2 regions of the Mesorhizobium sp. 131-2-1 genome follow, and region 2 is predicted to be linked to the other one. Evidence: predicted binding sites of a transcription regulator. Region 2 holds the regulator's gene; the other holds the start of a gene.
The links. Region 2 encodes LexA, which represses DNA repair genes until DNA is damaged. Its sites were predicted from a motif close to TGTTCNNNNTGTGTTCNG; they were not measured.
Positions count from the first base shown of each region.

Region 1: JG743_RS13340 (ATP-dependent helicase) is a predicted target of LexA. The motif match lies at 10,249-10,266, and genes of this name have one in related genera.

Region 1 is NZ_AP023247.1:2,777,029-2,792,208, reverse strand. It holds gene JG743_RS13400 (FAD-binding oxidoreductase) at 1-1,130, opposite strand, end outside; gene JG743_RS13395 (thioesterase family protein) at 1,232-1,717, shown strand; gene JG743_RS13390 (hypothetical protein) at 1,865-2,062, shown strand; gene JG743_RS13385 (Lrp/AsnC family transcriptional regulator) at 2,164-2,649, opposite strand; gene JG743_RS13380 (EamA family transporter) at 2,739-3,674, shown strand; partial or broken gene JG743_RS13375 (dienelactone hydrolase family protein) at 3,690-3,803, opposite strand; gene JG743_RS13370 (hypothetical protein) at 3,951-4,103, shown strand; gene JG743_RS13365 (hypothetical protein) at 4,128-4,565, shown strand; gene JG743_RS13360 (glucose/quinate/shikimate family membrane-bound PQQ-dependent dehydrogenase) at 4,574-6,886, opposite strand; gene JG743_RS13355 (hypothetical protein) at 6,901-7,170, shown strand; gene JG743_RS13350 (helix-turn-helix transcriptional regulator) at 7,121-8,761, shown strand; gene JG743_RS13345 (flavin-containing monooxygenase) at 8,896-10,176, shown strand; gene JG743_RS13340 (ATP-dependent helicase) at 10,307-12,970, shown strand; gene JG743_RS13335 (ABC transporter permease) at 12,980-14,026, opposite strand; gene JG743_RS13330 (ATP-binding cassette domain-containing protein) at 14,023-14,820, opposite strand; gene JG743_RS13325 (substrate-binding domain-containing protein) at 14,908-15,180, opposite strand, start outside.
Region 2 is NZ_AP023247.1:3,521,706-3,536,885, reverse strand. It holds gene secG (preprotein translocase subunit SecG) at 1-317, opposite strand, end outside; gene tpiA (triose-phosphate isomerase) at 479-1,246, opposite strand; gene JG743_RS17060 (SurA N-terminal domain-containing protein) at 1,391-3,283, shown strand; gene trpD (anthranilate phosphoribosyltransferase) at 3,280-4,290, shown strand; gene trpC (indole-3-glycerol phosphate synthase TrpC) at 4,296-5,144, shown strand; gene moaC (cyclic pyranopterin monophosphate synthase MoaC) at 5,211-5,708, shown strand; gene JG743_RS17040 (molybdopterin molybdotransferase MoeA) at 5,708-6,913, shown strand; gene lexA (transcriptional repressor LexA) at 7,030-7,764, shown strand; gene JG743_RS17030 (ComEC/Rec2 family competence protein) at 7,758-10,211, opposite strand; gene gltX (glutamate--tRNA ligase) at 10,313-11,740, shown strand; gene gltA (citrate synthase) at 11,923-13,251, shown strand; gene lpxB (lipid-A-disaccharide synthase) at 13,299-14,465, opposite strand; gene JG743_RS17010 (LpxI family protein) at 14,455-15,180, opposite strand, start outside.

The DNA.
Region 1 (15,180 bases), 740 kb from region 2:
GCGACCAGCCCCATCTCGGCAATGTCGGCCTCGGTCTCGGTGACGCATTCGGCAAGCCGCGAGATCGGCACGCAGACATCGGTCGACAGCCCCTTGGCGCCGGGCCGCAAGGTCAGCGACGACCAATAGGCATCGTGTCTCGCCTTCCACAGCTTCGTCCGCTCCTCGGCGACGCTGGTCCACAGGAACGGCCCGCCGCCATTTTCCTCGGCGATCATGCCGAAGGTCTCGGCTTGCTCGGCAACGCCGGCATCGCTGCCATGGAACTCGACGAACAGGCACGGGCTCTCTGGATAGTCGAGCTTGGAATAGTTCTTCATCGCCCGCATCTGCAGCGCATTGACCAGCTCGATGCGCGCCACCGGAATGCCCATCTGGATCGTGGCGATCACCGTCCTGCAGGCCGCCTCGAGGCTCGGGAACGGGCAGACGCCACCCGAGATCGCCTGCGGAATGCCCTGCAGTCTCAGCGTCAGCGCCGTGATGACGCCGAGCGTGCCCTCCGAGCCGATCAGCAGCCGCGTCAGGTCGTAGCCGGCCGAGCTCTTCTTCGCCCGCTTGCCGGTGGTAACCGCCTCGCCGTCAGCCATGACCGCTGTCAGCGACAAAACGTTCTCGCGCATCGTACCGTAGCGCACGGCATTGGTGCCGGAGGCCCGCGTCGCCGCCATGCCGCCCAGCGAGGCATTGGCGCCCGGGTCGATCGGGAAGAACAGGCCGGTGTCGCGCAGATGCCGGTTGAGATCCTCGCGCGTCACGCCAGGCTCGACGGTGCAGTCGAGATCCTCGGGATTGACCGACAGGATCCGGTTCATGCGCGAGGTGTCGATCGAAATGCCGCCGCCCGGCGCGTTGGTGTGGCCCTCCAGCGAGGAGCCGACACCGAAGGCGATCACCGGCACCCGGTGCGTAGCGCAGGCGCGCACGATCTCCTGCACCTCGGCCGTGCTCTCCACGAAGGCGACGCCATCCGGCGCCTGCGTCGGAATGTAGGTGGTGGTGTGGGCGTGCTGCGAACGGATAGCCTGGCCGGTCTGGAAGCGCTCGCCGAGCGTCTGCTTGAGGATGCCGAGCACCGCGGCGATGCCCTCCTCGTTGCGCTCGACCGGATTGAGGTCGCTCAAAGCCATGAATCACTCCGCGAATGGACCAGCCGCCACCCTTGCTGTGCGGCTATGGATGCGTAGTCTCACGACCCACGCCCTGTCCAGCGATCAAGAAGGAAATCAAGATGTCGATGCCAGCCCCCTTCATTTCCCGCGCCATGGATATCGAGAAGGACTGGATCGACTATAACGGCCATCTCAACATGGCCTATTACAACGTGCTGTTCGACCGCTGCTCGGACGACGCCTTCGAAATGATGGGCATGGGGCCGGACTATGCCAGGGAGCGCCGCCTCACCATCTACACGGCGGAAGTCCATGTCTGCTACGTGCAGGAGTTGCACCTTGAGCACAAGGTCAAGGTTTCCTTCCAGCTCATCGACCATGACGAGAAGCGGCTGAGAGCCTATCAGGAGATCCGCCATGTCGACGGCTGGCTGGCCGCCACCTCCGAGACGCTTTCGCTGCATGTCGACATGTCCGGACCGAAAGTGGCGCCCTTCCCCGCCGACGTGCTCGCCAGGATCGAGGCGATGCGCGCTGCCCATGCCACGCTGCCGATGCCGGAGCGCGCCGGCCGTTCGATCGGCATTCGCCGCAAGACCGCTTGAAGCACTTACCCGCCCGCGTTAACCTTACCAAGGATTTAACGTGAACAAGCCGATTGCGCCGTTGAACGACTCAGCAGAGCGTTCGAGAACGGTTCACATCGGGGTGCGATGCCCAGCGGCGGGGCACAGGCGGTTCGAGGAACGTGCATGAAAACCGACATCAAGGTCGAGGTGGAGAGGCTTGCCGCCGATCCGCGCATCACCGACTACGATTTTTGGCGCTCGCTGAAGAACGTCAACAACGAGATCTTCCACATCGCCAACAACAATGAGCCTATCCCCTTCGACATGATCCGCTGGCGCGCCATCCTCAAGCAGGCGCGCCTGAAGCGTGGGCATTTCTGACTTACTGACGATTCCTCATGCATGTCGCCCAAAAGTGCGCAGCGGTTTTGCGATAACGACATGCACGAAACAACAACCTGAAGCTCGACGCATGAGACCCTTTAGGGGCGACGCGCTTTCGGCGCGGCCTCGAGCGGCGAGCGCGGCGCCACCGGCGACGACTGGATGATCGCCGTGTTGGTCATCGCGTAGGGGATGATGCGGTCGATCACCCGTTCGAGCTCGCTCACCGAGCCGACATGTGCCAGCGCGATGAAGCAGTCCTCGCCGGTCACGCGGTCGCATTGCGCGATCTCGGGCAGGTCGCGGATGATCTCGGCAACGACGGCAAGCTGCCCCGGCACCGGCCTGATGCGCAGCCATGCCGAGAGCTTCATGCCGAGCGCCGCCGGATTGATCCTGACCGTGTAGCCCTCGATAACGCCGTTCTCCTGCAGCTTCCTGATCCGCTCCGCCACGCTGGGCGCCGACAGCCCGACGGCCCGCGCCAGTTCGGCTGTGCTGGTGCGTGCGTCCTGTTCCAGAATGCGCAGAAGCTTCAGGTCCGCAGCATCAAGGTTCGCATTTTCGTTTCGAAGGCGTTTCAATGGTTTTTCCATCTCTTCGCTGCGATATTGGCGAATCCAGCCAACGATCACCTATATGAACCGTAAATTCCGCCTGCGATAATGATCGCATGAGAGATCAAGCGCAAGTCTCGACCGTCAGTCCTGCCTCCGACAACGCGAGCGATACCAGCCAAGGCATTGCCGGCCCTGGCCTTTCCGCCTTGGCGACCGCGCTGCCGCCGCATCTGTGGTTCGGCGTCAGCGCCGTGTTCCACTATCTGGGGCCGGCCTTCGCGGTGTTGCTCTTCGCCCATGTCGGGGTGCTCGGCATGGCCTGGCTGCGCATCGCCACCGCCGCTCTGGTCTTTGCGCCGCTGACCCGGCCATGGACCGTTCTTGCCCGCGCCGATCGGCCGACGCGCCTGCTCCTCGTCGCCTTCGGCGCCTGCCTGGCGGTGATGAACTGTTCCTTCTACCTCGCACTCGACCGCTTGCCGATCTCGCTGGTCGCGGCGATCGAATTCGTCGGCACCATCGGTGTCGCGCTGGTCGGCCTGCGCAGTCCGCGCAACCTCGCGGCGCTCGCCATCGCCGTCACCGGCACCTTGCTCCTGATCGACGTCAAATGGTCCGACGACCCGGTCGGCCTGTTCTGGGCCTTCCTCAACGGCGCGCTGTTCGTCGGCTACATCGTGCTTGGCCACCGCCTCGCCGCGTCCGGCGCCGGCGCAGGCATTGCCGGCCTGGGTGCCGCCATGACGATCGCATTCCTCGTCGTGCTGCCCGTCGGCTTCACCGAGGCGCTGCCGGCCTTCTCGGTGCCATCGCTGCTTTTCGCCGCCATCGGCGTCGGCATCTGCTCCTCGGTCATCCCCTACATATGTGATCAGCTTGCCATGGCGCGGCTGCCGCGCGCCAGCTTCGCGCTGATGCTGTCGCTTCTGCCGCTCACCGCGACGCTGATCGGCGTCATCGTGCTGCGACAGATACCGAGTCTCAGCGACTGCCTGGGCATTGCGCTCGTGGTCGCCGGCGTCGCCGTCCACAAGCCGGCGCCGGAGTGAGCCGCCCTCGTTCGACTAGGCCAGTTTCTCCTTCAGGAAGGCGACGGTCCTGCCCCAGGCGAGGTCGGCCGCCTTCTTGTCGTAGCGCGCCGCCGAGGTGTCGTTGTTGAAGGCATGATTGGCGCCCTCACGCCGGCCGCGAAGGCCAGCCGCCGCACGGCTCTCATCACATTTTGGTCATTTCGGTAAAACTTGATGGTGAATGCCACGATATCAAGGGAAGCTGACCCTGGCTTCGCCTGTCACGGCGGTGCCCGACAAGAAGGAACAACGCTCATGACCTTGTCCGCTCCGATCCTCGCAAGCGCGCTCGTGCTCGCCGGCGCGGCCCTCCTGGCGCTGCGCTCCGCGGCGCTCACAGCCAGCCGGGCGCCGGTCAAGGTCAGAAGCGAGCAGCGCCGGCAAGGCCGCGCGAAATCCGGCAACTGAGCGTCAACACCGAGGGGGAAGACCATGGACGTCCAGGACATCGTGAACACCGTCTCCGCGAAAGCCGGCCTCGACCAGGCGGTGACGGAAAAGGTCGTCGGCACCATTTTTTCGGTGCTCGAGCACGAAGCGGAAGGCACCAGCGCCTCGAACTTCTTTGCCAGGATTCCGGGCGCCGATGCGCTGGCCCGGAAATACGATGTCATGGCCGCCGGTGCTTCCGGCGGCTCGGGCGGCGGCTTGCTGTCGTCACTGCAGGGCGCGCTCGGCGGCATGCTCGGCGAAAAGACCGGAGCGCTGATCAACGGCGTCGCCGCGCTCAAGGCCTCCGGCCTCGATATGGCGCAGATCCAGAAGGCCGGCGCGACGCTGATCCAGCAGGCGGAAGCCGCCGCCGGCCCCGATCTCACCAACCAGGTGCTTGGCTCGGTGCCTGGCCTCAAGGGCCATCTCGGGCTCTGAACGAGCTTTCACTTCGGCAAAGCGTAAGCCATCACATAGTCGCCGGGCTTGGTGCCGACCGAACCATGGCCGCCGGCGACGATGACCACGAACTGGCGGCCGTCGCCGACCGTGTAGGTCATCGGCGTCGACTGCCCGCCGGCCGGCAGCCTGGCTTTCCAAAGCTGCTTGCCGGTCGTCAGATCATAGGCGCGCAAATAATCATCGACCGCAGCCCCCAGGAAGGCGACGCCGCCGGCGGTGATCATCGGCCCGCCTATGCCCGGCACGCCCACCTTGAACGGCAGCGGTAGCGGTGTCATGTCGCGCACGGTGCCGTTGCGGTGCTTGTAGACGATCTTGCCGGTCCTGAGATCGGCGCCGGCGACATAGCCCCATGGCGGCGCCTGGCACGGGATGCCAAGCGGCGACAGGAACGGCCCCATCACCACCGCGTAAGGCGCGCCCTCGTTGCGGTTGAGCCCTTGCTCGCTGCCGCGTCCTCCATCCGGCGGCGGCACCTGGTCGCGGGGAATGAGCTGCGACTTGAACGCCAGATAGGTCGGCATGCCGAACATCACCTGCCTGACCGGATCGACCGCGACGCCGCCCCAGTTGAAGACGCCGAAATTGCCTGGATAGATCAGCGAACCCTGTACGGACGGCGGCGTGTAGCGGCCCTCATAGCGCAGGCCCTTGAGCTCGATCCGGCAGGCCAGCTGGTCGAACATGGTGATGCCCCACATGTCGGCTCCGGTCAGCGGTTTCGGATTGAAGGAGAGGTCCGACTCCGGCTGCGTCGGCGACGCGTGGTCACCCTCGATCGCACCGCCTGGCGCCGGCATCTCCTTGACGGCAATGATCGGCTCGCCGCTGCGCCGGTCGAGCACATAGAGGTCGCCCTGCTTGGTCGGCCCGACCAAAGCCGGCACGACGCCGCTCGACGTGGTGATGTCGACCAGCGTCGGCTGCGCCGGCACGTCCATGTCCCACAGATCATGGTGCACGGTCTGCCGCACCCAGCGCACTTGCCCGGTGTTGAGGTCGAGCGCGGTGATCGAGGACGAGAATTTCTCGACATTGGCGCTGCGCCCGGCGCCGAGCTGGTCCGGTGTCTGGTTGCCGAGCGGCACGTAGAGCAGACCGAGCTTCTCGTCGGCGCTCGGTGTCGACCACATGTTGGGCGAGTTGTTGGTGTAGGTCTGGTCGGCCGGCAGCGGCGTCGTCTGGTCCGGATTGCCCGAATCCCAGTTCCACAGCAGTGCGCCGCTGCCTGCGTCGTAGGCGCGGATGACACCCGACGGCTCCTGCGTCGAATAATTGTCGTTGACCGCACCACCGACGATGATCTTGCCGCCGACGATGAGCGGCGCCGAGGTCGAATAGTAATAGCCCGACTTCGGGTACGGCATGTTGGCCATGAGGTTCAGCGTGCCGCCTTCGGCGAAGGACGGACAGACCTGGCCGTTCGCGGCGTCGAGCGCGATCAGCCGCGCGTCGGAGGTAGGCAGATAAACGCGCGCGGCACAAGGCTGGCCGGCGGCGATCTTGGCGTCGGCATAGTAGGACACGCCGCGGCAGGTCTGATGCTGGCGGTTGGGGTCCAGCTTGATCTTCGGATCGTAGCGCCATTTCTCCTTGCCGGTCGCGGCATCGATGGCGATGGCGAAATTGTGCGGCGTGCAGATGTAGAGCGCGTCGCCGATCTTCAGCGGCGTCACCTGATAGGTCGTCTCGCCGATGTCGTCCGGACCCTTCACGTCGCCGGTGCGGTAGGTCCATGCCGGCTGCAGCGAAGCCACATTGTCCACGGTGATCTGGTTGAGCGGCGAATAGCGCTGGCCATAGGGCGTGCGGCCGTAGAAGTGCCACTCGCTTTCCGGGACGTTGCCGCCGAGATCGGCGGTCGGCGTCACCTTGTCGGCGCTGAGCTCGCCGGCAATGTCCCTGGGATCGGCCGTCATCGAATAGCCGGCCACGGCCAGCGAGGCCAGCACCGCCAGGATCAGCGGCGCGCGCCCGTCGGGACCGCTCAGCCCTCGCCTCGCCCATGGCGTCAAAAGCCACAGCGCCAGGAGCACGATGACGCCGCCGCGCGGGCCCAGATCCCACCAGTCGAAGCCCGCTTCCCAGACCGCCCAGCACAACGTGCCGATCACGATCGCCGCATAGAGCCAGAGCGCAAGGGAATTTCGCCTGAAGAGCAGCAAGGCTGCGATGAGGAAGGCAAGGCCGACGATGACGTAGTACCAGCTGCCGCCAAGCGAAGCCAACCAGATGCCGCCTCCGCCAAGAACCAGACCGATGAGAGCAAGGACCACGGCGGTAAGGACGGTTGCCATAACGACACTCCTTCATGCGCAGCAGACTGGCGATCGAAAACCGCGTCACGAAGCACAACCGTAACGCGCTTTCGATTCTGTTTCATCTCGCCGCCGCAGTTTTCGGCCCCCCTGCGCGCGGTGTCAAATCAGCACGGCATAAAGTAAGCATCGCCGCTGCCGGTCACGCCGAAATGACAGAGCCTGGCATCTGCCATTCTTCTGCCAGCTATTTGGCGATGCTATGCTTTGCCCATGAAAGCCGACGCCGCTTCGCTTCTGGAACAGGCCCGCCGCGCCTATGAGCAACGGGCATGGGCGGATGCACTCGAGCTGTTGCGCGCAACGGACGAGCTCGCGCCGCTGGGCCCGGACGATCTGGAACGGGTACTCTGGTCGGCGGCCATGCTGGACCGCGACCAGGACAGCATGGCCGCCGGTGACCGCCTGTTCGAGACCTATGTCGAAGCGGGCCGTTACGACCGCGCGGCGTATTGGGCGTTCTTCCGCGGCTTCCGACTCCTGGCCCTGGGCGAGCAGGGCCACGCGACCGCCTGCATCCAGCAGGCCCAGCGCCTGGCCGACAGCTTTGGGCGCGAATGCGCGGCGCATGGCTATCTGGTCTTGCTCGCGGCACAGAAGGAGCTCATGACGGGCAACGATCCGGCGGCGGAGCCGTTGGCCGGCCAGGCGCTGGCGATCGGCGAGCGCTGTTGCGACGTCGACCTTGTCGCCTTCGCCAGATGTTATCTCGGCCGCGCGCTTGTGCGGCAGGGCCGGATCGATGAAGGCATCGCCTCGCTCGACGAGGCCATGCTGCCGGCCGTCGACGGAAAGCTTTCGCCCATCGTCACCGGCCTGATCTATTGCAACCTCATCGCCGCGTGCCGGCAGGTCTACGCGCTCGACCGCTCGCGCGAATGGACCGAGGCGCTGTCGAACTGGTGCGGAACGCAGCCGCAACTCGTTCAGTTCAACGGCGTCTGCCTGTTGCACCGCGCCGAGATCATGGAACTGAACGGTGCCTGGCAGGATGCGATCACCGAGGCACGCCGCGCGACGAAGTCGCTGGCCCATACGACGGCCAGCGAAGCAGCGGCGGGAGCGGCCTACCAGGAGGCCGAAATCCGTCGCCTGCGCGGTGAGTTTGCCGCCGCCGAGGAGCTCTACCGCGCCGCCAGCCGGCTCGGGTTCGAACCGCAGCCCGGCATGGCGCTGCTGCGCCTGATGCAGGGCCGCGCCGAACAGGCCGCGGCAACCATTCGCCGCGTGCTCGCCACGACCAAGGCTCCACTTGGCCGCGCCCGCCTGCTCCCGGCGCTGGTCGAGATCATGATCGCCTCAGGCGCCATCGAGGAGGCGCGCGAAGCCTGCCAGGATCTGGAGGCGATCGCGGGCCGTTTCGCAACCGATGTCCTGGCCGCTATGGCGGCGCAGGCCAGGGGTGAGATCGACCTGCATGAAGGCAGCGCCGCGGCGGCGCTTGGCCATTTCCGCGCCGCGCTGAAGACCTGGCAGCGCGCCGGCGCCCCTTATCTGGAAGCTCGGCTGCGCGTGCTTTCGGGACAAGCCTGCCGCCTGCTTGGCGACGAGGACGGCGCCGAGCTCGAATTCGATGCCGCCCGCGCCGTTTTCGCCGCACTGGGCGCCGCGCCCGAACTCGCCCGCGTCAGCGCGCTGATCGAGACGGCCAATTCGCGCCCGCACCGCCTGACCGGGCGCGAGATCGAGGTCCTTGGCCTTGTCGCCACCGGCAGGACCAACAGGTCGATAGCGACGGAGCTTGGCCTCAGCGAGAAGACCGTCGACCGGCATGTCAGCAACATTTTCGACAAGCTCGCGGTCAACTCACGCGCCGCAGCGACCGCCTACGCCTTCCAGAACCGGCTCGTCTGATCCGGTCATCCGACCTGAGGACATGGGGAAAAATCCCCATCGCATTTTTCTGTCCCGTGAGGTGTCTCCCCGAAGCGCCGCCGCGCCGTTCCACTAATTTCTGGTCCACGACTGACGAACCAAATGGAGCGATCATGAATCCGATTTCGACATCCGGGCCGGCCGCGATTGAGGGAATGAACCTGCGCGGCCCCCGCAACATCCGCATCGCCGAAACCAGAGCGCGCGCCGGCGCATTGCTGGAACCGGGAGCGGCCTTCATGCAACTGGAGGCCGGTGCGCTGCGGGCATCGGCGGCGCCAGCCGACGACGACACGCTGCCAATGCCGAGAGAAGAACATTTCGACGTCGTGGTCATCGGCGCGGGACAGAACGGCCTTTCCGTCGGCTATCACCTCGCCCGCAAGGGCGTGAAGTTCGTCATCCTCGAGGCCCGCGAACGCGTCGGCGACATCTGGCGCTCGCGCTGGGATTCGCTGCGCCTGTTCACGCCGGCGCGCTTCGACGGACTGGTCGGCATGCCCTTCCCCGCTGCCCGCTATTCGTTCCCGACCAAGGACGAAATGGCCGACTATCTAGAGGCCTATGCCAGGAGGTTTGGCTTGCCGGTGCGCACCGGCGTCAAGGTCGACGAGGTGACCCGTTCCGGCGAGCGCTACATCGTCACATCGGGCCAGACCCGCTACATCGCCAAGCACGTCGTCGCCGCGGCCTCGAGCTACCAGAAGCCGAAGATCCCGGATTTCGCGGCGTCGCTCGACCCGTCGATCCGGCAATTGCATTCGGTTGCCTACAAGAACCCGGAACAGCTCCAGGCGGGCAGCGTGCTTTTGGTCGGCGCCAGCAATTCCGGTGCGGAAATCGCCATGGATCTGGCGCGCACGCACCAGGTGTGTCTGTCAGGCCGGCATCCCGGCCACATCCCGGTCACCTACAATGGCTACTTCGCAATGCGTCTGGTCCTGCCGGTCGTCTTGCGCATCGTTTTCCACCGTTTGCTCACGGTCGACACGCCGATGGGCCGCAAGGCCAAGCCTGAGCAGTTGTCGCATGGCCTGCCGCTGATCCGGGTCAAGCCGCAGGACCTGGACGCCGCCGGTATCCGCCGGGTCGCCCGCGTCGCCGGTGCCCGCGACGGCAAGCCGCTGCTCGACGACGGCCAGATTCTCGACGTTTCGAACATCGTCTGGTGCACCGGGTTCCGGGCCGGACTGGATTGGATCAAGCTGCCGATTTTCGACGGCACCGGCCGGGTGAAGCAATATCGCGGTGCTGTCGAAGGCGAGCCGGGACTGTATGTCTGCGGCCTGCATTTCCAACACTCGACTTCTTCCACCATGATCCATGGCGCGGCGCGCGATGCCGGCTACGTCGCCGATAAGATCGGCGAGCGCATGCGGGCAACCATCGGATAAGGCGCGACAAGGGTTTTAGGCAATTGCCGGGCGCCGAAGAGACACGGCGCCCGGCAAATCCTGTCGCCAAACCGGAACAAAACGGAGACACTTCTGGTCTTTCGCTGCCGAATCACTACATTCGGGGACAATGTCCGGGTTTTCGGAAGACATGCCCTTCTTTGACGAACCGAATGCGCGGCCCACGGCCCCGTCCGGCATTGCCGCGCGCGCCATGGCCGCCCGCAGCGGTCGCAACGATACGCCCGATTACCTGAACGGCCTCAACCCCGAGCAGCGGCTGGCGGTCGAAACGACGGAAGGCCCGGTCCTGGTGCTGGCCGGCGCCGGCACCGGCAAGACGCGGGTGCTCACCACCCGCATCGCCCACATCCTCGCCACCGGCAAGGCCTTCCCCTCGCAGATCCTCGCCGTCACCTTCACCAACAAGGCCGCGCGCGAGATGAAGCAGCGCATCGGCCATCTGATCGGCGAAGGCAATGTCGAGGGCATGCCCTGGCTCGGCACATTCCATTCGATCGGCGTCAAGCTGCTGCGCCGCCACGCCGAGCTTGCCGGGCTGAAATCCGATTTCACCATCCTGGACACCGATGACGTCGTGCGCCTGATCAAGCAGCTCATCCAGGCCGAAGGCTTGGACGACAAGCGGTGGCCGGCCAAGCAGTTCGGCCAGATGATCGACGGCTGGAAGAACAAGGGGCTTGTGCCAGCCGATATCCCCGAGGGTGATGCCCGCAGCTTCGGCAACGGCAAGGGCCGCGAACTCTACAAGGCCTATCAGGAGCGGCTGCAGACGCTGAACGCCTGCGACTTCGGCGATCTGCTCTGCCACCCGATCCGCATCTTCCGCGCCTATCCGGACGTGCTCAAGGACTACCACAAGCGCTTCAAATACATCCTCGTCGACGAGTACCAGGACACCAACACCGCGCAGTACATGTGGCTGCGGCTCTTGGCGCAAAGACCTACCTCCCCCTCGATGGGGGAGGTCGCGCCGCGCAGCGGCGCGGGCGGGGGTGATAGCGCCGGCGCCAGTCACCCCTCCCCGTCGCTTCGCGACGACCCTCCCCATCGAGGGGAGGGTAAGGCGCGCTCGACCGAAACTCGTGCTACCGTCAACATCTGCTGCGTCGGCGACGACGACCAGTCGATCTACGGCTGGCGCGGCGCGGAAGTCGACAACATCCTTCGCTTCGACAAGGATTTCCCCGGCGCCACCATTATCCGGCTGGAGCGCAACTACCGCTCGACGGCGCACATCCTGGGTGCCGCCTCGCATCTCATCGCCCACAATGAGGGCCGCTTCGGCAAGACGCTGTTCACCGACCGCGACGATCCCGAGGACGACAAGGTGCATGTCCATGCCGCCTGGGATTCTGAGGAAGAGGCGCGCGCCGTCGGCGAGACGATCGAGGCCTACCAGCGGGGCAAGCACAATCTCAACGACATGGCCATCCTCGTACGCGCCTCCTTCCAGATGCGCGCCTTCGAGGACCGCTTCATCACGCTTGGCCTCAACTACCGCGTCATCGGCGGCCCGCGTTTCTACGAGCGGATGGAAATCCGCGACGCACTGGCCTTCTTCCGCGTCGTCGCCAACGGCGGCGACGACCTCGCCTTCGAGCGCATCGTCAACGTGCCGAAACGCGGGCTCGGCGAAGCCACCATCCGCCAGCTCCACGACACCGCCCGCGCGTTGCGCATCCCGATGCTGGAAGCGGCCGGCAACCTCGCCGAAAGCGACGAGCTGAAGCCGAAGCCGCGCGCCGCCTTGCGCGAGGTCGCCGCCAATTTCGAGCGCTGGCAGAAGGCGCTGGAGACCACGCCGCACACCGAACTCGCAGAGACCATCCTCGAGGAGAGCGGCTACACCGACATGTGGAAGAACGACCGCTCGGCGGAAGCGCCGGGCCGTCTGGAGAACCTCAAGGAGCTTGTCCGCTCCATGGAGGAATATGAATCGCTGCGCTCCTTCCTCGAGCATGTTGCGCTGGTCATGGAGGCCGAGCAGAGCGAGTCGCTCGATGCGGTGAGCATAATGACCCTGCATTCGGCCAAGGGCCTCGAATTCGAGACCGTGTTCCTCCCCGGCTGGGAAGAAGGCCTGTTCCCGCATCAGCGAGCGCTGGACGAGGGCGGTCGCTCCGGCCTGGAGGAAGAGCGCCGCCTCGCCTATGTCGGGCTGACGCGGGCCAAGAAGAACCTGCACATCTGGTTCGTCTCCAACCGCCTCATCCACGGTCTCTGGCAATCGACCATCCCGTCGCGCTTCCTCGACGAGTTGCCGAATACCCATGTCGAGGTCGCCGAGAGCGGCAACTCCTATGGCGGCTACGGCAACAGCTATGGCGGCGGTTCGTTTGCCTCGGGACGTGGCGGCAGGCAGAACCCCTATGGCGCCTCGCGCTTCGACAATATCGGCGCCGAGAAATCGGGAAGCTTCTCCAACACCTATTCGACGCCGGGCTGGCAGCGCGCGCAGGCCAACCGCACCGAGGCGACCGACCGCAACTGGGGCACGCGCTCCGGCCACCAGGTCGAGCGCATCGGCTATGGCGAGACCGATAGCGGCTACGGCGCCGGCCGCACCTCGGTCAAAGGCCGCACCATCGACGGCGAGCTGGTCGCCAAATCGGTCGCCGACACGCCATCCGCCTTCAGCGTCGGCGACCGCGTCTTCCATCAGAAGTTCGGCAACGGCAACATTGCCGCCATCGAAGGCAACAAGCTGACCATCGACTTCGACAAGGCCGGCCAGAAACGCGTCCTGGACGGGTTCGTCGCGGCGGTGTGAGCAGTCCTTCTAGCGATAGCGCGCCTGGTTCCATTTGTGGCCGAGCAGCGACAGGATGATGATCAGCCCGTTGAAAAACTGCACGTAGAAGCCGCTCAACCCCGCCGCCACCACACCGGTCTGGATGAACGACACCGTGACCGCGCCGATCGCGCCGCCGACCACCGTGCCGATGCCGCCCCAGGTCGGCGTGCCGCCGACGAACACCGAGGCCAGCACCGGCAGCAGATAGCCGTCGCCCGCCGTCGGCCACCAGGTGAAGTTGATCATCACCGAGAAGGTGCCGGCGATCGCCGCCCCGATGCCGACGAAGACGAACACCTTGACCCTGACGCGCTTGACGTCGATGCCCATCTGCTGGGCACTATCGGGATTGTCGCCGACCACCCTCACCTGCGCGCCGAAACGGTGCCTGTTGTAGAGTAGCGCCGACAGCACCACGAAGGCGACGGCCCAGAAGATCTGCACCGGGATGCCATAGAGCTGGCTGGAGAAGATCTTGTAGGCCCAGCTGTCGGCGAGGTTGGTCAACGCCGTCGACTTGCCCTCGTTGATGATCTGGATCAGGCCGCGCAGCAGGAAATTCATGCCGAGCGTGGCGATCAGCGACGACAGCCCGCCATAGACGACGAGCGATCCGACCAGGAAGCCGAGCAGCGTGCCGGTGACGAGCGCGGCGATGATGCCGAGGAACGGATCATAGCCGGCCTGCACCACCAGCGCGAAAACCCAGGACGCAAAACCCATCGTCGCCGGGAACGACAGGTCGATCTCGCCGCAGGTGACGACGAAGACCAGCGGCACCACCACGAACAGCGCCACCGGCAGCGTCGTCAGCACCGAGCTGTAGAGATACCAGGTGGTGAAGACGGTCGGGTTGGCGATCATGAACACCGCCATCATGACGATGAACACGGCGAGCGTGCCGAGCGCGGCCCGGTTGTCGAGGACGAAGCCGCGCAGCCACTGGTCGGACGGGTGTTTCCACTCCTTGGGGGTGGGCTGGTTATACGCGCCGAGCGGGCCGTCGATATCGGGTTCCATGGTCTTGCTCATCGTGCTCCCTGCTCCGCTACGCCGGCCTCGTGCAGTCCAGGCAACCCGCCGGGATGCGCAACGTCTTCCATGAAATTGATGAGGTCTTCTGCCGACTTGACCTCGCTGCGGTCGGCAGTCAGCGCCACTTTGCCGCGATCGAGCACCACGAAACGGTCGGCGATGTCGAAGACGTGGTGGATGTTGTGGCCGATGAACAGGATCGAGCGGCCGCTCGCCCGCACCTGGCGCACGAAATGGAAGACCTTGGCGGTCTCGGTTAGCGACAGCGCCGTCGTCGGCTCATCCAGGATGATCAGCTCCGCCTGCTTGTAGATGGCGCGCGCGATCGCCACGCCCTGGCGTTCGCCGCCGGAGAGCTGGCCGACGATCGAATGCGGCGTGAACACTTTCGAGGTGAAGCCGATCTCGCGCATCAACCGGCTTGCCTCCTCGATCTCCTTGTTGACCTTCAGCCAACCCATGAAGCTTGTCAGTTCGCGGCCCATGAAAATGTTGCGCACGATCGTCTGCTGCACCGCCAGCGCCCGGTCCTGGAACACCGTCTCGATGCCGGCGTCGCGCGAGCGGGCAGCACTCCATCCGGTCACTGACTTGCCGCGCACGAGGATGTCGCCGCTGGTCGGCCTGACCACGCCGGACAGGATCTTGATCAACGTCGACTTGCCGGCGCCATTGTCGCCAATCAGGCCGACCACCTCGCCGCGGTCAACGCTGAGATTGACCCCTCCCAGCGCATAGACCTGGCCGTAGGATTTCTTGATGTCGCGCAGTTCGATGATGCGTTCGGCCATCGTATCCTCGCTTGAATTGTCGATTCGCCGGCCTGTTGCCGACGGCCCTGCCGGCCGGGCGAAATCCCGGCCGGCAGCCTTGGGAGGTCAGCGCAGCGCCTGCTTGGCGAGCTCCGAGACGATCTCGTAATTCTGCGGCGTGACGAAGCCGGCGCCGGTGTCGACATTCATCGGCGCCAGGCCCAGCACGACTTGCTGGCAGAGGCTGAGGATCGGCAGATAGCCCTGCATGAACGGCTGCTGGTCGGCGGTCAGTTGCACCCAGCCGCCCTTGAAGGCCTCGACGATCTGCGGGCTGGTGTCGAAGCCGAAGTTGAAGATGTCGCCGGGCTTCCGCCCTGCGGCCTGCATGTATGTCGG
Region 2 (15,180 bases):
GGTGTGGTGGCGCCCGCTGGCGCGTTGCCCGGAAGCTGGTCGAGCACGCCCTTGCTCGAGGAGGCCGGAACGCGATCGAGGATGTCGATCGGCTTTTCTCCATAGCGCGCGACAAGCGACAGGGTGAGAGAGGTAGCGAAGAAGGCCGCCGCCAGGATCGCCGTCGCCCGCGTCAATGCGTTGGCGGCACCGCGCGCCGTCATGAAACCCGAACCGCCGCCGATACCGAGACCGCCGCCTTCGGAGCGCTGCAGCAGCACCACGCCGACAAGCGCGAGCACGACCATGAGGTGAACGACGATCAGTACGGTTTCCATGATTTATCCTGGCAAGGCCTTGCGCGGCCGCGGATACGACCGTTGATTTGGAGGCGGCTCCTTACAATGCTTTGATGGCATTTCCAAGCCCGTGGCCGGAATATGGGGAGCAATGCGGCCTTTGCAACGATTCCGCCCGCGCCGGCCGGTTGGCTCCGCGATCAGGAGATGTTCCGATAGGCCTCGGCGATGCCGAGGAAATCCGCCGCCTTCAGACTGGCGCCGCCGACCAGAGCGCCGTCGACATTGGCGACGCCGAGCAACTCCACAGCGTTGGACGGCTTGACCGAGCCGCCATAGAGGATGCGTATCTTCGCGGCCGCGCCGCCAAGCAGCTCCGTCAGCTCTGCACGGATGTGCGCGTGCGCCTCGGCGACATCGTCGGCGGTCGGCGTCAGGCCGGTGCCGATCGCCCAGACAGGTTCGTAGGCTATGATCGTGTTGGCAGCCGTGGCGCTCGTCGGCACCGAACCCGCGATCTGGCGCGACAGCACGTCAAGCGTCGTGCCGGCCTCGCGCTCCGCCCTTGTCTCGCCGATGCAGATGATGGCCACCAGCCCGGCCCGCCATGCCGCTGAGGCCTTGGCGTGGATGGTGGCATCGTCTTCGCTGAGGTCGGCGCGGCATTCGGAATGGCCGACGATGACGTGGCTGGCGCCGGCGTCCTTCAACATCTCGGCCGAAATGCGCCCGGTATAGGCGCCGCTCTCCTTGGGATGGCAATCCTCGCCGCCGGCCCGGACCGGGGTGCGTGACAGGATTTCGGCGGCGTGCGCAAGCAGGGTCGCCGGCACGCAGACAAGCGCCTCGGTCTCGGCGTCGAGCCCACTCATGAAGCCGTTGCCGATCATCCTCAGTTCGTTGAGCGAGGCGCTGGTGCCGTTCATTTTCCAGTTGCCGGCAACGAGTGGGCGGATTCCAGGCGTCATGGCTTTGCTTCTCCGGGCGAGATTTGGCTTGCGCACTCACTATCAAAATCAGGCCACAAAGCAATCGACAGTGGACCGGAAGGGCGCTATTGCGCTTGTTTCAGACTCAGGCGCACGCAAAATGCGCAAAAATCGGAAGTAGGCATGCTTGGTATCTTGAGAAGCGCGGCGGGCACCTGGGTCGCGAAGGCGTTGCTGTCCCTGCTGGTGATCAGCTTTGCCGTCTGGGGTATTTCGGGGCGTCTGTCGGGAACTTTGGGCGGCCATCATTCCGTGATCACGGCCGGCGGCACGACGGTTTCGATCAACGAATACCGCCTCGCCTACGACCGCCAGGTCAGCGTCATGTCGCAGCAGTTCGGCCAGCGCATCACGCGCGAGCAGGCGCAGGCGCTCGGCATCGACAACCAGGTCCTGGCGCAGCTCGTTTCGGGCGCGGTGCTCGACGAGCAGGCCCGCAAGCTCGGGCTCGGCCTGTCCAAGGACCGGCTTGCCGAACTCACGCGCGAGGACCCGGCCTTCAAGGGCCCGAGCGGCCAGTTCGATCGCAGGACGTTCGAATATCTGCTGCGCCAGGTCGGCATGCGACCAGAAGACTACCTCAAGAACCGCGCCCAGGTTGCGGTGCGCCAGCAGATCGTCGAGGCGGTTTCTGACGGCCTCAAGACGCCGCAGACCTTCCTCAAGGCGGTCGCGCTCTACCGCGGCGAGGACCGCACCATCGACTATCTGACCTTGCCGAAGACGCTGGTCGAGCCGATCGAGGCGCCGTCCGACAGCGTGCTCCAGACCTATTTCGACGCCAACAAGAAGGCCTATGCGGCGCCCGAATACCGCAAGTTCTCCTATGTCAGGCTCGAACCGCAGGACATCATGGACCCAACCGCGGTAACCGATCAGCAGATCAGCGACGACTACAACAAGAACAAGGCGCGCTACACAACGCCCGAGATGCGCACCATCGAGCAGCTGGTGTTCACGACGCCGGATGCGGCCAAGGCCGCGTTCGATTCGCTGAAGGCGGGCGCGACCTTCGACAAACTCGTCACCGCTGAGGGCAAGACCCAGGCCGACACGCTGCTGGGCACGCTCGCCAAGGACAAGGTCGCCGACAAGGCGGTCGCCGACGCGGCCTTCAAGCTCGCCGCCAACGAGGTCAGCCCCGTCGTCCAGGGCGCCTTCGGCCCGGTGCTGCTGCGCGTCACCGAGATCAAGCCGGAGGTGGTGAAGCCGCTGGCCGAAGTGTCCGACCAGATCCGCAAAGACCTGGCGCTCGGCGAGGCAAGCCGCATCCTGCTCGACGTGCATGACAGCTACGAAGACACGCGCGCTTCCGGTAGTTCGCTTGCCGACGCCGCCGCCAAGCTGAAGCTCAAGGTCGTCACCATCGACGCGATCGACCGCACCGGCCAGCGGCCGGACGACACCATCGTCAAGGACCTGCCGGAATCTGCGGATCTCATCAAGGCGGTGTTCGCGGCCGAGCCCAATACCGAGAATGAAGGCCTGACCACCACCGACAGCGGCTTCGTGTTCTACGAGGTTCAATCGATCACGCCCGCCCGCGACCGCACGCTGGACGAGGTCCGTCAGAAGGTGGCGGCGGACTGGACGGCGGCCGAAACCGAAAAGCGGTTGGCCGCCAAGGCGGACGAACTCGAAAAACGGCTCAAGGCAGGGGCTACGCTCGACGTGATCGCCGGCGAGCTCAAGCTCGAGAAGCAGACCAAGCGCGGCCTCAAGCGCGAAGCCGATGACGCCGATTTCGGCAAGGAAGGCGCTGCCCAGATGTTCGGCGTCGGCGAAGGCGGCACCGGGCTGATCCCCTCGCCCACCGGCGACGGACAGATCCTGTACAAGGTGGCCGAGGTGTTCGAGCCGGCCGGCGCCGATGCCAGCTCCGTGCCTGACGACGCGCAGAAATCCTTCACCGCCGGCATGTCGGACGACCTGCTCGACCAGTTGGTGGCGCAGTTGCAGACGCAGTACGACGTCCGCATCGACCAGGCCGCCGTTGCCCAGGCACAGGCCCGATGAGCGCGCTGAAGGCCCATATCGCCAAGGTGGCGGCAGGCACCCCTCTCTCGTTCGAAGAGGCGCGCGAGGCGTTCGACATCATCATGTCCGGCGACGCGACGCCCGGCCAGATCGGCGGCTTCCTGATGGCGCTGCGCGTGCGCGGCGAGGCGGTGAGCGAGATTTCCGGCGCTGTCGCCACCATGCGCGCCAAGATGCTGCGCGTCGAGGCTCCGCACGGCGCCATCGATATCGTCGGCACCGGCGGCGACAATTCGCACAGCGTCAACATTTCGACCGGATCTGCCTTCGTCATTGCGGCGAGCGGCGTGCCGGTGGCCAAGCACGGCAATCGCGGCCTGTCCTCGCTGACGGGCGCCGCCGACGTGCTCACAGCGCTCGGCGTCAAGATCGACATCGGGCCGGAAACGATCGGCCGCTGCATCCATGAGGCCGGCGTCGGCTTCATGTTCGCGCCGGCGCATCATCCGGCGATGAAGCATGTCGGCCCGATCCGGGGCGAGCTTGGGACGCGGACCATCTTCAACCTGCTCGGACCGCTGTCCAACCCGGCCGGCGTCAGCAGGCAGATGGTCGGCGTGTTTCTGCCGGAATGGATCATGCCGGTGGCCGAGGCCCTGAAGGCGCTGGGCACAGAGCACGCCTGGGTCGTTCACGGCGACGGCTATGACGAGATCACCACCACCGGCGAAACGCAGGTGGCAGAACTCGCCGGCGACGAGATCCGCACATTCACGCTGACCCCCGAGGCGGTTGGCCTAGAGCGGCATACGAAGGACGAGCTGCGCGGCGGCGACGCGGCCTACAATGCCACCGCCTTGCGTGACATGCTGGCAGGTGCTGCCGGCGCCTACCGCGACACCGTGCTAATGAATGCCGGCGCGGGCCTCGTGGTGGCCGGCAAGGCGACGACGCTGGCCGACGGCATGGCGAGTGCGGCGCAAGCGATCGACAGCGGCCGGGCGCTCCAGGTGCTCAGCCGGCTGGTCGAAATCTCGAACGGGTAGAGCCCTTGTCCGATATCCTGCGCAAGATCGAAGCTTACAAGCGCGAAGAGATCGCGGCGGCAAAGCAGCGCGTGCCGCTGGCCGAGATCAAGGCGCGCGCAGGTCACGCCGAGGCGCCGCGCGGCTTTCTTGCCGCGCTCGAGGCCAGGCGCGCGGCCGGCGGCTTCGGGCTCATCGCCGAGATCAAGAAGGCGAGCCCGTCCAAGGGGCTGATCCGCGCCGATTTCGATCCGCCGGCGCTGGCCAGGGCCTACGCGAAAGGCGGCGCCGCCTGCCTGTCGGTGCTGACCGACGCGCCATCCTTCCAGGGCGCGCCGGAATTCCTCACCGCGGCACGAGCCGCAGTCGCCTTGCCCGCGCTGCGCAAGGATTTCCTGTTCGACCCCTATCAGGTGTTCGAGGCCCGCGCCTGGGGCGCCGACGCCATCCTGATCATCATGGCGAGCGTCGACGACGCGATGGCCAAGGAGCTCGAAGCAACGGCCTTCGACCTCGGCATGGAGGCGCTGGTCGAGGTGCATGACGAGGCCGAAATGGAGCGGGCGCTCCGGCTCTCGTCGCGGCTGATCGGCATCAACAACCGCGACCTCAGGACGTTCGAGACCAGCCTCGATGTCTCGGAGCGGCTGGCGGCGATGGTGCCGGCAGGCCGGCTGCTGGTCAGCGAAAGCGGCATCTTCACGCATCAGGACTGCCGCCGGCTGGAGAAGAGCAAGATCGGCACCTTCCTGGTCGGCGAGAGCATGATGCGGCAGGCCGACGTGGCCGCCGCGACGCAGCTTCTGCTCACGGGCAAGGCGCCGGATGCATCGGCCCGAAAATCGGAATCGATTTTCGGAGAGCACGATGCATAGATTTGAAGTGATAGAGCGTAGTTTGTGCGTCCGAAGGGACGCACATCGCTCTATGGCGATCTGAGCATGGCGGCCGCCCTCACCCATCTCGGCGCTTCGGGCGAAGCCAACATGGTCGATGTCGGCGACAAGGCCGAGACGGTGCGCACCGCAATCGCCGAGGGTTTTGTCTCGATGCGCGCCGAAACGCTGGAGATGATCCTTGCCGGCGACGCCAAGAAGGGCGACGTGCTGGGCACGGCGCGCATTGCCGGCATCATGGCGGCGAAACGCGCGCATGAATTGATCCCGCTCTGCCACCCGCTGCTTCTCACCAAGGTTTCCGTTGAGATCGAACCGGACACGTCCTTGCCCGGCCTGAGGGTCACCGCGCTTGCTCGCGTCACCGGCAAGACCGGCGTCGAGATGGAAGCGCTGACGGCGGCCTCGGTCGCCTGCCTCACCATCTACGACATGGCCAAGGCCGCCGACCGCGCTATGGTGATCTCCGGCATCAGGCTGGTCGAGAAGACCGGCGGCAAGTCCGGCGACTACAAGTCGGCCGGACGCGCGGAAAGCGCCTGATGGCGCTGGTCCCGGTCGCCGAGGCGCTCGAGCGCCTGCTGGACGGAGCTGCACCGCAGGCCAGCGAAAGCGTGGCGCTGATCGACGCCACCGGTCGGGTTCTGGCCGAGCCCGTGGTGGCATTGCGCACGCAACCGCCCTTCAACGCCTCCGCCATGGACGGCTATGCAGCGCGCGCCGCCGATGTCGCATCGGTGCCGGCGCGGCTTTCGGTGATCGGCATGGCGCCGGCCGGCCGCGGCTTCGACGGCAGCGTCGGCGCGTCGCAAGCCGTGCGCATCTTCACCGGCGCGCCGGTACCCGAGGGCGCCGACACCATCGTCATCCAGGAGAATGTCAGGGACCTCGGCGGCGGCACGGTCGAGGTGACCGAGCCGACGGCGCAAGGCCGCAACATCCGCCGCGTCGGACTCGATTTCGCGCAAGGCGATGTGCTGCTCGAAAGGGGCCGCCTGCTTGATCCCGCGGCACTGTCGTTGGCGGCATCCGCCAATCATCCGCGTTTGAGCGTGGTGAAGCGGCCGCTGGTCGCCATCATCGCCACCGGCGACGAACTGCTGCCGCCCGGCAGCGAGCTCGGTCCCGACCAGATCATTTCATCCAACGCCTATGGCGTCGCCGCCGCCGCGCAATCGGTCGGCGCCCGCGCGCTCGATCTCGGCATCGCCGCCGACCGCAAGGAAGCGATCGCCGCGCTGGTCAGGCAGGCGGTCGAGCAGGAGGCCGACGTCATTGTCACGCTGGGCGGCGCCTCGGTCGGCGACCACGATCTGATCCACGACGTGCTGACCGGCGAAGGCATGACGCTCGATTTCTGGAAGATCGCCATGCGCCCGGGAAAGCCGCTGATGTTCGGCCGGCTGGGCCGCACGCGCTGCATCGGCCTGCCGGGCAATCCTGTCGCCAGCCTGGTCTGCTCGCAATTGTTCCTGAAGCCGCTGCTGGCGCGGCTCGGCGGCCGCGACTTCCGGCAGGACATGCGCGAGGCGCTGCTGGGCGCGGCGATGCAGGCCAATGATCTCAGGCAGGATTACGTGCGCGCCGTGGTCCGCGAAGAAGCCGGCTCACTGGTTGCCACCCCCTTCGGCATCCAGGACTCCTCGATGCTGCGCATGCTCGCCGACGCCAACGGCCTTGTCGTGCGGGAACCCTTTGCCCCAGCCGCTGCCGCAGGCGACGCTTGCCGCGTGCTGATGCTACGCTGAACAAAACGTCAACGCATTCATTAAACTTTAAACGGTTGCGGAACACAACTGGAACAGATAGTGTTTGTTCTGGGTTTGTTTTTCCGATTCTGGTTTCAGAACCCGTGGGGGCCGCCATGCTGACGCGCAAACAACATGAACTCCTGATGTTCATCCATGAACGTCTGAAGGAAAGCGGCATTCCGCCCTCATTCGACGAGATGAAGGAAGCGCTCGATCTCGCCTCCAAATCGGGCATCCACCGGCTGATCACGGCGCTGGAGGAGCGTGGCTTTATTCGCCGGCTGCCGAACCGGGCGCGTGCGCTGGAAGTGCTGCGCCTGCCCGATTCGATCGCGCCCGGCCTCAATGCGGCGAAGAAATTTTCACCGAGCGTCATCCAGGGAAGTCTCGGACAGGGCAATCTCGGCCGGCAGATCAAACCGGCGTCGCCATCGCGCACCCCAAGCAACGATGACGACGCGGTGTCGGCGGTGTCGATCCCGGTGATGGGCCGCATCGCCGCCGGTGTGCCGATCGACGCCATACAGCACCAGACGCATTCGATCTCGGTGCCGCCGGACATGATCTCGGGCGGCGAGCACTATGCGCTGGAGGTCAAGGGCGATTCGATGATCGAGGCCGGCATCTTCGACGGCGACACGGTCATCATCCGCAACGCCGACACCGCGAGCCCCGGTGAAATCGTTGTGGCGCTGGTAGACGAGGAGGAAGCAACGCTGAAGCGCTTCCGCCGCAAGGGCGCATCGATCGCGCTCGAAGCCGCCAACCCGGCCTATGAGACCCGCATTTTCGGGCCCGACAGGGTCAAGGTGCAAGGCAAGCTGGTCGGGCTGATCCGGCGCTACTGAGCGGGCTGCGGCTTGGTGCCCGGCTGCTCGGGCCTCTCGTAAGGCGGCAGGCCGCGCGCCTCGCGTGAGTAGCTGCGCTGTTCGTGCCAGGGCCGGTACGGCTTTTCGACGGCGTAGCGGATTGTTGCCTGTGCGGTTGCTGATTGTCGATCGAAGAAGACGGCGGCACTCCCCGAACGAGCGAGCTGGCGCTTGGTGACGACGAGGGCCAGCGAGTTCCAGCAGGGGCTGTAGGCGGTGGCGTCGTCGATGACGATGAGGTCAGCGAAGGCGCAGGCCGGCCGCGCCGTCTTGCGGTCATCGGCGAGCGCCACGATCGCGCCGGACGGATGCCGGGCAAGGCATAGCCCGCCCTTGCAATAGAACGGCGAGCCCGACGGCAGCTCGAGCGGATCGATGTCGAAGCGCGCGTCCCCTGTCTCGAAGGTCTCCGGCTCGACGATGGTCTCGGCCACCAGCGCACGTTTCCAATTGTCAGTGGTGAATTCGTTCGGCCGCGCCCTGTTGATGGCGAGCTCGCCGCCGCCGATCGGCATTGCCACCAGATGCGCGTCCTCCGAGATGAGCACGTCCGGCGTGCGGACGTTCGAGACCGTCAGCAGGCTGGCCAGAGCGAAGGGAACGGCCGCCAGTCGCAGCCAGGTGGTGGCCATGGTTGCGATAACCAGCGCAATCGTCACAAAAACCACGGATTGGATGGAGATCAGCCCGACCGCATCGATCGGCGAGCGTTCGGAAATCCACGCCGAGACGGCGATCATCGCCGTCAGTCCCTTGCCCATGACATAAAGGAACGGACCGTCGGCGCCGAAAGGCATCGCCAGCGCGCTAAGCACGGCGAAAGGCATTACGACCAGCGAGACGATCGGCATCACGGCCAGGTTGGCGACAAGGCTGAGCGGCGAAACGCGCTGGAAGTGCCAGATGGCGAAATGTGCCGTGGCGCCGCCGGCAATGATCGAGGTCATGGCAAGGCCGCCCATCCCCAGCACCAACTTTCGCGACGCGAAGCGAAGGAACGACCGCTTTGGCGGCGGCGCGGTGATCCTGTCGGCGCGATAGTCGGCCCAGCCGGCATAGGCGCCGACGAGCGCGGCCGTGGCGGCAAACGACATCTGGAAACTTGGGCCGACCACTTCGTGCGGCGACACCAGGATGACGGCGATCGCCGAGATCGCCAGGTTGCGCATGGTGAGCGCGGCCCGGTCGAACAGCACGGCAACCAGCATCACCGCCAGCATGATGAAACTGCGTTCGGCGGCGACCACGACGCCGGAGAAGACGAGATAGGCGGCGATCGAAGCGAGCGCCGCGGCAGCGGCATATTTCTTGACCGGTCGGCGCGAGGCAAAGTCGGGAAACAGCGCGAAGGCGCCCCGCAGCAAGAGCATGATGGTGCCGGCGACCAGCGCCATGTGCAGGCCGGAGATGGAGATGATGTGGTAGATGCCGGTGCGCCGCATCGCCTCGTTGATCTCGTCGGGAATTCCGGCGCGCACACCGACGATCAGGGCCGCCGCAATCTCGCCTTCGGGGCCGCCGACCTGACCGCGGATGTGGTCGGCGATGCTCTCCCGCGCCTTCTCGACCGCAAAAGCGAGGCGCGCCGAGAGCGGCGCGTCTTCGCTGGCTATTGTCTTCGGATTGCCGAGGAAAAAGCCGCTGGCGCCGATGCCGGAAAAATAGCTGTCGAAGGAGAAGTCATAACTGTCCGGCCGCACCGGGCCGGTCGGCGGCAGCAGCCGGGCATAGCCCGAGATCAACACGCCAGCGATCATGTCCGGAGGAACTTCCCGGGCCGAAAGCCTCACTCGCTCCGGCGGGTAGCGCAGCTTGGGGTGAGCGGTGGCGATGACGTCGACGGTCAGCCTGACGCGGCCATTTTCCATCTCTTCCAGACTGACGAGCCGTCCGGTCAGCCGTGTCTGGATCTCGGAGCCGAGCATCGGCGTCGCGGCGCGCCAGGTCTCGACCTTGGCGGCGAGGAAGCCGAGCGCGCAAAACAGCGCCGCCATGAAGAGGAGATGCGTCTTCGCCCATGGGCGCGCAACGAGGGCGCAGACAGCCATCAGGACCACCACCGCGAGCGGCCTGTAGATATCCGGCTCGATGCTCAGCGAGAAGTAGAGGACCACGCCGGCCGCCAGGAACACCGGCACCAGCAGGAAGCCGATGCCGCGATCGAGCTCGGTCGCGGCGGCGATGCCGATGCTGTGATGAAATGCGGGCAGTGAAACGCGACCAAGCTGCCTGCGAAGCCGGACGGTTGCCGTTGGCGTAACCGAGCGGGACACTCCGCCGTCGGGCGGAATCTTCGTGGCCGGGCGCAGCTCAGGAAGCGCAAGCGGTGCTGTTTCGGCAGACGGCGTGTCGACAAACAGCAGGCGCTCGCTGACGCCAGCTGTCGTCCCCTCGCCCTCCTCCGCGCCCCGGCCTCGTCCAGCCATCGGGTCTGCCCCTTGCGCCCCAGACCTCCTATGCTACATGAACGCGCAACGCGCGAAAGTCCGCGCAATCACGCCCGCTTCAGCGCTTCCTCGAGAGTTCCATGTCCGACAAGGTCGTCACCCGTTTTGCCCCCTCGCCCACCGGCTATCTGCATATCGGTGGGGCGCGCACGGCGCTGTTCAACTGGCTTTATGCCAAGCATACCGGCGGCACGATGCTGCTGCGCATCGAGGACACTGATCGCGAACGCTCGACCGAGGCCGCGACCGCTGCCATCCTCGACGGGCTTACGTGGCTCGGCCTGTCATGGGACGGCGAGGCGGTTTCGCAGTTCGAGCGCGCGCCGCGTCATCGCGAAGTGGCCGAGGAGCTCGTGCGCCTGGGCAAGGCCTATTACAGCTACGAGACACCCGCGGAGCTCGAGGCGATGCGCGAGGCGGCGCGCGCCAAGGGCCTGCCGCCGCGCTATAACGGCCATTGGCGCGACCGCGACCCGTCCGAGGCGCCGACCGGCGTCAAAGGCGCGATCCGTATCAAGGCGCCGACCGAGGGCGAGACCGTCGTGCACGACCGCGTGCAGGGCGAGGTGCGCTTTCCCAACAAGGATCTCGACGACTTCATCATCCTGCGCTCGGACGGCAACCCGACCTACATGCACGCCGTCGTCGTCGACGACCACGACATGGGCGTCACCCACATCATCCGCGGCGACGACCACCTGACCAACGCCGCCCGCCAGACGGTGATCTACAACGCCATGGGCTGGGCGGTGCCGTCGATGTCGCACATCCCGCTGATCCATGGCGCCGACGGCGCCAAGCTGTCGAAGCGCCACGGTGCGCTCGGCGTTGAGGCCTACCGTGCCATGGGCTACCTGCCGGAGGCGTTGCTGAACTACCTCGCCCGCCTCGGCTGGAGCCATGGCGACGACGAGGTGATGTCGATCAAGGACATGATCTCCTGGTTCGACATCGGCGACGTCAACAAAGGCGCCGCCCGCTTCGACTTCGCCAAGCTCGAGGCGCTCAACGGCGTCCATATGCGCAAGATGGACGACAAGGCGCTTTTCGACATCTTCGTCGCCACCCTGCCCTATCTCGAAGGCGGCCCGGCGCTCGCCGCGCGGCTCGACGACGACGGCAAGAAGGCGCAGCTTCTCGCGGCCCTGCCCGGCCTTAAGGAGCGTGCCAAGACGCTGGTCGAGCTGGTCGACGGGGCAGGCTTCCTGTTTGCCGAGCGGCCGTTGCCGGTCGACGAAAAGGCGGCAGCGCTGCTTACCAGTGAGGCGCGCGCCGTTCTGCGCGGCGCCCATGCGGCATTGACGGCAGTTTCCGGCGACTGGACGGCCGCGGCCGCGGAGGCCGCGATCCGCGAGTTTGCCCAGGCCGGCGGTCATAAGCTCGGCGCCGTGGCGCAGCCCCTGCGGGCCGCTCTGACCGGCAGGAGCACGTCGCCAGGGGTGTTCGACGTCCTTGCCGTGCTCGGCCGCGGGGAAAGCCTGGCGCGCATCGCGGATCAAATCGATTAGGAGCGAACTGGCCCAAAAAGATTGGCATTGAAAGGTGCGTTTCGCAGTGCAACATTAGGCCTTGGCCCAATCTGGCACGCACCTCCTAAAATGCGGTGGCGAGTACGCGCATTCCGGTGATTTCGACGTGTCGTTTGCAGGAATTGCCTTGCCGGCATGAGGAAACGAAAAGGAGTTTGCTAATGAGCGAAGCTGCAACAAAACTGGACCTGGGCGCCAAACCGCACGCGTCGACCGCCAAGCTGGAGCTCGCCGGCAAGACGCACGAGTTCAAGGTGCGAAGCGGTTCCGTGGGGCCTGACGTCATCGATATCGGCGCGCTCTACAGCACCACCGGTGCCTTCACCTACGATCCCGGCTTCACCTCGACGGCCAGCTGCGAGTCGGCCATCACCTTCATCGACGGCGACGCCGGCATCCTGCTGCACCGCGGCTACCCGATCGACCAGCTCGCCGAGCATGGCGACTTCCTGGAGGTGTGCTACCTACTGCTCTACGGCGAATTGCCGACCAAGGCGCAGAAGGACGACTTCGACTACCGGGTGACGCGCCACACCATGGTGCATGAGCAGATGTCGCGCTTCTTCACCGGTTTCCGCCGCGATGCGCATCCGATGGCCGTCATGTGCGGCGTGGTCGGCGCGCTCTCGGCCTTCTATCACGACTCGACCGACATCTCGGATCCCTACCAGCGCATGGTCGCCTCGATGCGGCTCATCGCCAAGATGCCGACGATCGCTGCCATGGCCTACAAGTACCACATCGGCCAGCCCTTCATTTATCCGAAGAACGAGCTGAACTTCGCCGCCAACTTCCTGCATATGTGCTTTGCGGTGCCTTGCGAGGAATACAAGATCAATCCGGTGCTGGCGCGCGCCATGGAGCGCATCTTCATCCTGCATGCCGATCACGAGCAGAACGCCTCGACCTCGACGGTGCGGCTTGCCGGCTCGTCGGGCGCCAACCCGTTCGCCTGCATTGCCGCCGGCATCGCCTGCCTGTGGGGTCCCGCGCATGGCGGCGCCAACGAAGCGGCGCTCAACATGCTGGGCGAGATCGGCCATGTCGACCACATTCCGGAATTCATCGCCCGCGCCAAGGACAAGAACGATCCGTTCCGGCTGATGGGCTTCGGCCACCGCGTCTACAAGAACTACGATCCGCGCGCCAAGATCATGCAGAAGACCGCGCATGAGGTGCTGGGCGAGCTCGGCATCAAGGACGATCCGCTGCTCGACATCGCCATGGAGCTGGAGAAGATCGCGCTGACCGATGCCTATTTCATCGAGAAGAAGCTCTACCCGAACGTCGACTTCTATTCCGGCATCACCTTGAAGGCGCTGGGCTTCCCCACCACCATGTTTACCGTGCTGTTCGCGGTCGCCCGCACCGTCGGCTGGATCGCGCAGTGGAAGGAAATGATCGAGGATCCGCATCAGAAGATCGGCCGGCCGCGTCAGCTCTATACCGGCGCGGCGGAGCGCGACTACGTGCCGATCGCCAAGCGCTGATCGAGCCCGCAACGAACACGTGAAAAAGCGCCCGCAAGGGCGCTTTTTTATTTGATGTGCCGGAGTACGACTTCCGCGGCAATATCGCCGGACGGTCTGCCCGTCACCATACGCCGCGCGATTTCGGCGAAACCATCCTTCTGCCAGGCGCGCACGCCGGTGTCGGCGAACAACGTTTCCAGTTGCCGGGCGAGGTTCTCCGGCACGACGTACCGGTTGTAGAACTCCGGTACGAGGGCGCGGTCGGAGATCAGATTGGGCAGCAGCGCCGACCAGACGGAAATGAGATGCGGCATGACGAGCCGCGCCACGGCATCGAGCTTGTAGCAGGACACCATCGGAACGCCAGACAGGGCCAGTTCGAGCGATACCGTCCCCGAGGCGATCAGCGCGGCATCGGCCTTGCCGAAAGCCTGCCACTTGCGTTCGGGCTCGACGATGATCTCCGGTTTGTCGTCCCAGCTGGCGACCGAAGCCCTGACCAGATCGGCGACATGCGGCACTGTCGGCAAGAGCAGGCGCAAGCGATGCCCGCGCTGGCGCAGGATCGACATCGTCTTGCCGAACGGGTCGATCAGCCGGCGTACTTCGCCGCGACGGGAGCCTGGCAGCACCAGCAGCGTCTTCATGCGATCCTGCGACAGGTCCCGCTGCAGGCCTTGCGCCGCAGCGGCGCCAAGCACGCCCGGATCTCGCGTCAGCCGATGCCCGACATAAGTGCCGGGCGGGCCGCCGAGGCGGGCGAGCGCCTTCACCTCGAAGGGCAGGATGCAAAGGATATGGTCGACATAGGGTTTCATCGCCACCGCCCTGCCCGGCCGCCATGCCCAGACGCTCGGGCAGACATAGTGGACGATCGGGATCGACGGATTTGCCCCACGCACCTTCCTCGCGACGCGCAGCGAAAAATCCGGGCTGTCGATGGTGATGAGGCAGTCAGGTTTTTCGGCGGCGATCGTGGCTGCCGTCTGGCCGATCCGCGTGATCAGCCACGGCAGGTCACGCAGGATGGCGCTGAAGCCCATCAGCGCGATCTCACTGCTGTCGAACAGGGATTTCAGGCCGAGCGCCTGCAGATGCCGGCCGCCAATGCCGAGAAGCTGAACATCGCGGCCGGTCGTCCGTTTCAGCGCCGCGACGATGTCGGCGCCAAGCAGGTCCCCCGATTCCTCGCCGGCGACGATGGCGATCTTGAGCGGCCTGTCATTGGCCATGGGCCGGCTCCTCGACAGGCAGGCCGACGATGAACAGGCCGAGCGCATTGGCGCGCGCGATGGTGTCGGGAGCTTCAAGGATCAGCGAGCGGCCTGCCTCCACGGCAATCCCGGCCAGTCCCGCTTCATGCGCGGCCGCGACAGTCTGCGGGCCGATGGACGGCAGATCGGCGCGCAGTTCCTGACCGGGCTTGGCGCATTTGACCAGAACGCCGCGCATCTTGCCGGCGAGCCTGCCATGGTCGCGCAATTGCCGGGTCCGCTCGAGCAGTCCGTTGGTGCCCTCGATGCCCTCCAGCGCGATCACCCGGCCGCCGATCGCGACCGCGGCCTGCCCGATATCGAGCGCGCCGATCGCCTTTGCCGCGGCCCTGGCGGCCGCGATGTCGCGCCAGTCGGATTTGCTCGGCCCGGCCGTGGTCAGCGAGCCATCGCTCGCAAGCAGTTCGGGCACGATCTCATGTGCGCCAACAACCTTGATGCCGCGCTTTTCCAGAAAACGCGTCAGCATCCTAAGCAAGCCGTCATCACCGCGCGCCAGCCCCATCACCACCGTAGGCACAGCGGCCAGCAGGCCGAGGCTCGGCCTCATGGCGGTCAATTTCGGCCTGCGCTTGATCTCGCCGGCCAGCACGAGGTGGCTGATCCGCTTGCGCCTGAGCAAAGGTACCAGCGAGCCGAACGCTTCGAGCGCGAGCTGCTCGGTCTCGTAGCC